2 regions of the Paenibacillus sp. FSL K6-1217 genome follow, and region 2 is predicted to be linked to the other one. Evidence: riboswitches for the same ligand, from Rfam matches in the RefSeq annotation. Region 2 holds a riboswitch; the other holds the start of a gene.

Region 1 (4,420 bases), 290 kb from region 2:
CCGTGGTGAAGCCGATCCGGTTATTGACGATAATATGCACGGTGCCGCCATTCTGATAACCCTGCAATTTGCCGATATTCAGCGTCTCGGCGACAATGCCTTCGCCCGGGAAGGCGGCGTCGCCGTGCATCAGCACAGCCATGGCCTTGCTTGTATTCAGCTGAGGCAGGCCCGGGGCGCTGCGCTCTTCCTGTGCGGCTCGAGTGAAGCCCTCGACCACAGGATTGACGAATTCAAGATGGCTCGGGTTGTTGGCAAGCGTGATCCGGGTACGCACAGTCTCGCCTTCGCGGACGGCACGGTCAGCCCCGAGATGATACTTCACATCCCCGCTCCAGCCGTAAGTAACGCCCATGGAGCCTTCCGAAGGGAACAGCTCTTTGTTCGGCGAGTGATGGAATTCCGAGAAAATAATATCATAAGGCTTACCCAGAATATGAGCCAGCACATTAAGTCTTCCGCGGTGGGCCATGCCCATCAGAATATGCTCTGCGCCATCATGCGCGGCAGCCCGCACAATCTCATCCAGCATCGGCACGAGGGCGTCATTGCCCTCCAAGCTGAACCGCTTCTGGCCGACGAAGGTCTTGTGCAGGAAGGTCTCGAAATGCTCAACCTGAATCAGCCGCTTCAGCAGCTCCTTGCGCTCTGTATTATTCAGCGGGGCAGGGGAGGTCATGGATTCCGCTTGGCTGTTGAGCCAGCGCAGCTCCTGTTCATCGTGCACATGGCCGAATTCATAGGCGATGGTCTGCGTGTAGGCCTTGCGCATTCTATGGACGGCATCCATAGCGGTATGCACATCCGCCGGGGCATTGTCCCAGATCAGCGAAGCGGGCAGGGCATTCAGATCCTCGCGTGTAAGCTCGTAGGTCTCCAGCTCCAGCCATTTCGCCATCGGGTTACTGCTGCGCTCCAGCGGGTCAATGTCTGCGGCCATATGGCCGTATATACGAATATTGGCGATCAGCTTCGAGGCCTTGACAGCCTTCTTGAGCCACTGCGCATCTGCGGATACGGCAGGCCTTGGTGCCCTCTCGGCATCTGGAGCCAGAGGAGGGGGGCCGGATACGGTGAAGAGATCGCGGTAATGTTGTTCAACTGAAGAGGGGTCCTTAACAAATTGCTCATACATCTCTTGGATGTAGCCCAGGTTCGGGCCGTAGTATTTGTTCCATACTGTGTCGTTATAGGGCTCTTTGACTGCCATGAATAGGTCCTCCTAACGGATAAACTCCACGCGAGGCATCCAGTGTGCCACTTGGCGGAGCTGCAAATGTTTGCGGTTTCATTCTCATCTTATTGTGCTACTTTCCGGCAGGGTAATCAATTCATACTTTCGCGCAATCCGTTCGCAATTCGGCATGATTCATTACCGTATTCATACGGAACTATCATAAATAAGCTTTAATACTCTAACTGTCCATAATATATGCAAATGGGTAATTGTCTCTATACAATGTCGCCGTGTAGCGGTATGGCGGGGCGGTTACGGTTCCCCTTAGTATAATTAAACTATTACCCGGGGTTTGAACTTGGAACTGGGAATATTTATACAAGCCGCTGCCAATTTCGGCTACGTTTCCTCACATTTTATCATAAAAAAATTCCAGAAAACGACACACTAATCGCGCATGATCTTGTATAATGTTATTGCGGAGAACGGTTTCATTAATTCTTGCCAGATCCTTTCATGATGGAAAGGGTCCAGTAAAGGGTAAACCTGCCGAAAGACAGGGGCACAAAGTCTCGGATCTAAAGTAGGGATACTACACAGTAGAAATACTACTATGATGGCCGGACTGCCTGGGGACGCGAAAATTCTAGGAGGAGATTTCTTGGATATGTCCAACCAGGAGAATGACGAGTTGCAGGCAGTTGATCTGGATTTAGAATGGGTGCATTTGCTGATGTCTGCCAAACAGGCAGGGATCGCGGCGGATGATATCCGCCGGTTTCTCAGTGAAAAGGCGCTCCAGGCGATGTAAGGGCGGTCATCATTGTTCGGATACATACAGAAAAGGCACAGCGGACGGTAGCTGTGCCTTTTCTGTATGTCAGGGAGGGATTTCAGCTCCGAAGGCGGTCTCCCTGGCATGTACCCCTGTAGCTTATAATGCCACGTTTAGTTGTCCTTTTGTTCCATGCGCCATTTCTGGTAATCCAGGAATTCCTTGAATTCACGTTTGCTGATACCGGAGGCCATGGCCTCCTGAACCAGCCGGAACCATTCCCCGTCCAGGGCCTGTTCTTCCGTCTCGGCCAGTCCGCCGTACAGCAAGGCATGAATGGATACCTGAAGCGCGTCAGCGATTTTTTCGATGAATTGAATGGAGGGGTTGGATTGAATATTCCGTTCCACATTACTGAGGTATGATTTCGCCACATCAGCCTTATCCGCAAGCTCGGATAACGAATAGCCCTTCTCCAGACGGAGTTTGTGGATGCGGCTTCCCATAGTATCTGACACGATTACAACGCCCTCCGTACTTTTTTTGTTAAAAGATAAGCATCTATGATGCTTCGCGCAATCCATTGTCCTTATCTTTCTCGCTGAAACGGTACCGCCGCTAAAAAAGGACGGCAAAGTCGTTTCCACTAGTCAGTATAACAAAAAACCGCAAGACGGACAAAATCATTGAACCGGGCAGCAGGGAAAAAATAAACGGCATACCGCTCCCGGCTGGGGGAGGATATGCCGTTATTCTTGTAGTTCTCGCTGAAACGGTACCGTCCTATACAAAGGACGACAAAGCCTTTTCCGCCTACAGATTCAGTCCCTGACCTGCCTGCCTACTTGGCTTCTCCCAGTCCCTGAAGCGCATCGAAGGTCCAGTTCAGCGATAAGCCGTCACCCTGGAAAATGTTCTGATCGAGCGTGTTGTCTACGAACTCGAAAGCGATCTTGAAGGTCTTGGACCCGGCAGCGGCAATCCCGCCCGGCAGTACGCCCGCCGCTACGAGATCATAGCTGGGGGTGTTTTTCAGATCCTTCAGGGAGATCTCGGACAGCACATGGCCGCTTAGGGAACCGCCGGTATACGAATTATCGAGGAGCTTGACCTTGAAGTGGTCTCCGAGATCCTGGCCCGCGTTATCCCCCTTGGCATCGGTTACAGTATAAGTGCTGGCGAGCTTGAGGAATTTGATATCCAGTGTGCCGTCATTGGACAAGGTGAAGGTGCGGACGGTGTAGTCTCCCGGCTTCAGGTTCGTCAGCGCTACCGGTGTATTGAAGGAAGAGCCGAGCTTCAGCGTACCGGCGGCGAAGGTTGCCGTGCTGGTGGCTGTGGAGCTGAAATAAGCGAAGGTGCCCCCGCCGATTAAAGACAATCCCAGTGCTGCCGATGCTACGCCAAGACCCAATGTTTTTTTGATTCCCATGATTTAATTCCTCCTTGGATGGTTTGTTTGTTATGGATTATTTGAGAGTGCCTTTTTCCTGGTTAGCTTCGAAATTCAGTGTCAGTGCAAGCGTGTCGCCCTGATAATAGTTCTGCGGCTGGAGGGTCTCCTTGAAGGCGAACTGAATGGTCAGGTTATCCGAGGTGCCGGCTTTAATGCCGGACTTCTCTCCGCCTAAGATCGCTCCGATAATTCCCCGGGCTACCAGATCGGGACTCTCCTGCTCCAGATCGGCCAGTGAGATGACCAGGAGCGGCGATTCCTTCTTATCCTTGTTCAGGAGGAAGGTCACGATAATATCATCCTTGAAATTATGGGAGCCGTTGTCTCCCTGGGCGTCTGTAATGGCCGATGAGGTGCGCAGTACCACTTTGGGAATATTGAGCGTCCCGTCATTTTTGAGTTTGAAGTCCCGTAAGACGGTATCGCCCGGCTTGAGGTTGCTGAGATTAACAATGACAGAAGGATCGGTTTGCAGTGATAAAGTTCCATTGTTAAAAGAAGCAGAAGAAGTGGAAGTACTGCTGAAGTAAGCGAAGGTGCCTCCGCCGACCAGGGTTAAGCCTAATGCTGCCGATACAACGCCGAGACCTAATGTTTTTTTGACGTTCATTGATTCATCCCTCTCTTATGAGTCTGCTTTGTGCATAGCCGGTGCTTCCGGCAAGCTGTATTGTGGCTCCGCGTTTCGTAAACGGGAGAGAACAATCGGTCATTGTACGAGGTCAGTGAAAGTATCCGGCCCTCCGCCGCTGGCTGCGGATGACGCGACATTCTTCTTTTCCAGTGCCGCTACGGCCTTCCAGGAAGAATACAGCGCGTAGAGGAGCAGAAGCAGTCCGGGAATAATCATCAGCACTATGCTTCCGGCTTTGGAGACTGCGAAGCTCATGGCATAGCCTACATAGGGGACAGTCACGCCGGTGTACTCGCCTACCACATTCGTGGAACTGACGGCTGCGGTGTCGGCTGAATCATTACTGTCGCCCTTGGTGGTGTAGCTGGCTTCCCCCAG
Region 2 (4,420 bases):
TCAGCAATACGGATGAGCATGTCAAGCTGATTGACTTCTCCCGTAATTTCGGCCATCAGGTGGCGATTACGGCGGGAATGGATTATGCTGAAGGCCAGGCGGTTGTGGTGATTGACGCAGATCTCCAGGACCCGCCGGAGGTCATTCTGCAGATGATCGCCAAGTGGAAGGAAGGCTATGAGGTGGTTTATGCCAAGCGGCTGAAGCGCCACGGGGAGACCTTTTTCAAGAAGGTGACAGCCAAGATCTTCTACCGTCTGCTCAGCAGCATGACCAGTGTGGAGATTCCTACCGATACCGGGGACTTCCGGCTGATCGACCGCAAGGTCTGCGATGTGCTGCGCGGCCTGAAGGAGAAGAACCGTTATGTGCGGGGGCTGGTGAGCTGGGTTGGCTTCCGGCAGACTATGGTGGAATATGTGCGGGAGGAACGCTTTGCAGGGGAGACGAAATATCCGCTGAAGAAAATGATCCGCTTCGCGCTCGACGGAATCACCTCCTTTTCACACAAGCCGCTCAAAATCGCCTCCTATGTCGGCTTCTTCCTGTCCTTCTCCAGCTTCATCTACCTGTTCCTGGTCTTATTCCAGAAGGTCTTCACCTCCTGGACGGTGCCGGGCTGGGCATCCATTGTCGGGGTTAACCTGCTGTTTAACGGCATTGTGCTGATGCTGCTGGGCGTAATCGGGGAATACATTGGACGGATCTATGATGAATCGAAGGATAGACCGCTCTATATCGTACGCGAGACCAGAGGCTACCCGGAGGCAGAGTCCGTAGATACGCGGAAGGAAAGCGATTATGCAAGATAAGGCTTGGAGTGCAGGCATGATCCAATTTTTGAAATTCAATGCAGTGGGCCTGCTTAACACGTTCATTGATTTTGCGGTATTTACTCTGCTGCATTCCCTGGGGATGCTTAACACCCCTGCACAGATTATTTCCTACAGCGCCGGAACGGCCAACAGCTTTTTCTGGAATAAGAAGGTAACCTTCAAGGGCCGGGACCGGGGCGGCAATAGCGGCTTTGACCGGATGCAGCTGGTGAGATTTATTGTCCTGAATCTGCTGGTGCTGGGCATCTCCGTGCTGCTGATTCATCTGCTCACTGACAGCCTGGGGATTCAGGTGCTGATGGCCAAGGTGCTGGTTACCTTTATTACAGTGATCATTAATTTCTTTGGAAGCCGGAAGTGGGTATTCTAAGGTAACAGTACATCTTCCCCGTATCCTGCGGGGGTAGCACTTATTCTATATTGCGGAGGCGATTGTCATGCGGAAGTTATCCTATTTGATCATACTTGCCGGGGTCCTGATTATGCTCTACCCCAAAGGAAGCGAATGGTACGAGGACCGTCAGCAGCAGAAGCTGCTGGAAGAGGCTGAACAGGCCTACAGTGAAATCGTTCCTTCGGCTACTGCTCCTGCAAATCCGGATCTGAGCAAGCCTTATGCGGAAGTCACCCAGCTGCTGGCGGAAGAATCGGCTGCGGAAGAGCCGGTTCCCACTACAGCGCCGGAGATTGAAGTCGGAGGCAAGATCACGGCCATTATTGAAATCGACAAAATCGATCTGAAGCTGCCTGTACTGGAGGGCGCCACGAAGGCCAATATGAAGCATGCTGCGGCGCATATGAAGGAGACAGCTCCGATAGGTGCGGTAGGCAATGCGGCGATTGCGGCACACCGGTCAAGAACAGCAGGGCGGTTGTTCAACAGACTGAATGAGGTCGGTAAAGGGGATACCATTACTCTTATTACAAGCGGTCAGGAATACAAGTATGTAGTATATGATGTATCCATTGTAGAGCCTACCGATATTTCGGTACTGAAGGGTAAGGACGACGATAAGATTCTGACCCTCATTACCTGCGATCCGCTTGTCGATCCGACCCACAGACTCATTATTCATGCGAAGCTAACCTGATTCTTGCAGGACAAGACGGTAAATGTCGAAAAAAACATAAAATTTTAGCGTTTTTTTGGTGGAATCTAGCAATTTGGGTCTTGATAATAGAGAAGGATATGGTAAGATAGAAATATAAGAAGCTAATACACGATAACGGCAAACCTATCGAAAGGTAGGGACGCAAAGCTACAGGGCCTTCCCGTCATGGATGGCAGCCAGCTACCGAATGAAGAGGCTTTTTTTGTTTGTTTTTATTCTGAATCTGTCATTATGTGGTAGTAGATTGGACAGATAAAGCTTATACGATAACGGCAAACCTATCGAAAGGTAGGGACGCAAAGCTAAAGGGCCTTCCCGCAAGAATGGCAGCCAGCTACCGAAAGGAGTTTTATCCATGAAGAAAGTTTATTTAATGTTGATTACGCTTTTTGTACTTGTCGCTTCCGTGCAGACAGGCACTGCTCAAGCAGCTAATGCAGATTCAAGCTGGTTGAATGTAGGGCAATTGGATCAAGGGGTCATCGGAGTTTCGTATGACGTTCCTAAGGACAAGAAGATGAAGCTCATGATTACAAAGGACACTAACAGCTATACTTACAACTTATACACCTCCAAACCGAATGAGACGTTCCCGCTTCAGCAGGGAAATGGTTCTTACAAGGTGTCCATTCTTGAGAATACTACCGGCAACAAATACAAAGTGCTATCTTCCGAGACTGTATCCCTCGCCATGAGCAACACGAATGCCGTATATTTGAGCTCTGTACAGAATGTGAAATGGAGTTCTTCCGATAAAGCAGTTCAAAAGGCAGCACAGCTTACAAAGGGTCTGACTACAGACGCAGACAAAGTGAAGGCTATCTACAATTACATTGTAGCTAACGTGAAATATGATTACTCTCTGGCTAATAGCGTAAGCACGGATTATATTCCGAACAACGATAACACATTGGCTACCAATAAAGGGATCTGCTACGATTACGCATCCTTGTTCGCTACTATGCTCCGCAGTGAAGGCATTCCAACCAAACTGGTTATGGGTAATACAAGCTATGTAACTTCTTATCATGCCTGGAATGAAGTGTTCTTGAACGGCAAATGGGTAACGATTGATACTACAGTGGATGCGGGCCTGGGTAAGAGCAGTGCGTCCACACAACTGATCAAAGCAGCAAGCAAATATACTGCAGCGAAATTCTACTAAGAGTAGCTGTAACCTATAGTATTACTGAGAATAACCCGCTTAATTATTAAGTGGGTTATTTTTATTTATATATATTTATATAAAGGTTGCATTTTAATATAGGGATAGGTTATTATAAATAAGCGTTCTTGAAGCGGCAAAGGAAATGAGAAATCACTTAAATAAGTGACTTCAAAATAAAGCTTGCATTGCTTGAGTGAACGTGATATATTATAAGAGTTGCTGGTGACGCGCTAAGCGGCGCTGACAACGAGCTTGATCTTTGAAAACTGAACAACGAGTGAGTATCGGAAATCACTTCGGTGAGATCCAAAATTAGAGAATGTAACAATTCTCGTCAGATGTTTCAAAATGAGCAATCGCTCTTTCTAAATACCAATTTGGAGAGTTTGATCCTGGCTCAGGACGAACGCTGGCGGCGTGCCTAATACATGCAAGTCGAGCGGAGTTTGAAAGGAAGCTTGCTTCCTTTCAAACTTAGCGGCGGACGGGTGAGTAACACGTAGGCAACCTGCCCTCAAGCCTGGGATAACTACCGGAAACGGTAGCTAATACCGGATAATTTCTTTCTTCTCCTGAGGAGAGAATGAAAGGCGGAGCAATCTGCCGCTTGGGGATGGGCCTGCGGCGCATTAGCTAGTTGGTGGGGTAACGGCCCACCAAGGCGACGATGCGTAGCCGACCTGAGAGGGTGAACGGCCACACTGGGACTGAGACACGGCCCAGACTCCTACGGGAGGCAGCAGTAGGGAATCTTCCGCAATGGGCGCAAGCCTGACGGAGCAACGCCGCGTGAGTGATGAAGGTTTTCGGATCGTAAAGCTCTGTTGCCAGGGAAGAACGTCCGGTAGAGTAACTGCTGCCGGAGTGACGGTACCTGAGAAGAAAGCCCCGGCTAACTACGTGCCAGCAGCCGCGGTAATACGTAGGGGGCAAGCGTTGTCCGGAATTATTGGGCGTAAAGCGCGCGCAGGCGGTTATTTAAGTCTGGTGTTTAAACCTTGGGCTCAACCTGAGGTCGCACTGGAAACTGGGTGACTTGAGTACAGAAGAGGAAAGTGGAATTCCACGTGTAGCGGTGAAATGCGTAGATATGTGGAGGAACACCAGTGGCGAAGGCGACTTTCTGGGCTGTAACTGACGCTGAGGCGCGAAAGCGTGGGGAGCAAACAGGATTAGATACCCTGGTAGTCCACGCCGTAAACGATGAGTGCTAGGTGTTAGGGGTTTCGATACCCTTGGTGCCGAAGTTAACACAGTAAGCACTCCGCCTGGGGAGTACGGTCGCAAGACTGAAACTCAAAGGA

What was found. Region 2 has a riboswitch for cyclic di-GMP ahead of MHH28_RS25915 (transglutaminase family protein). Riboswitches for the same ligand answer to the same signal wherever they lie in the genome.
Region 1: it holds a riboswitch for cyclic di-GMP, as region 2 does, so the genes downstream of both, MHH28_RS24655 (anti-repressor SinI family protein) here and MHH28_RS25915 (transglutaminase family protein) in region 2, are expected to answer to the same signal.

Annotation. Positions count from the first base shown of each region.
Region 1 is NZ_CP150271.1:5,576,787-5,581,206, forward strand. Features, by position in the region: gene MHH28_RS24650 (2-oxoglutarate dehydrogenase E1 component) at 1-1,210, opposite strand, end outside; cyclic di-GMP riboswitch class I at 1,707-1,810, shown strand; gene MHH28_RS24655 (anti-repressor SinI family protein) at 1,845-1,988, shown strand; gene MHH28_RS24660 (helix-turn-helix domain-containing protein) at 2,126-2,458, opposite strand; gene MHH28_RS24665 (TasA family protein) at 2,794-3,384, opposite strand; gene MHH28_RS24670 (TasA family protein) at 3,422-4,018, opposite strand; gene sipW (signal peptidase I SipW) at 4,118-4,420, opposite strand, start outside.
Region 2 is NZ_CP150271.1:5,868,082-5,872,501, forward strand. Features, by position in the region: gene MHH28_RS25900 (glycosyltransferase family 2 protein) at 1-812, shown strand, start outside; gene MHH28_RS25905 (GtrA family protein) at 802-1,206, shown strand; gene MHH28_RS25910 (sortase) at 1,274-1,927, shown strand; cyclic di-GMP riboswitch class I at 2,055-2,136, shown strand; cyclic di-GMP riboswitch class I at 2,210-2,290, shown strand; gene MHH28_RS25915 (transglutaminase family protein) at 2,304-3,113, shown strand; rRNA gene MHH28_RS25920 (16S ribosomal RNA) at 3,491-4,420, shown strand, end outside.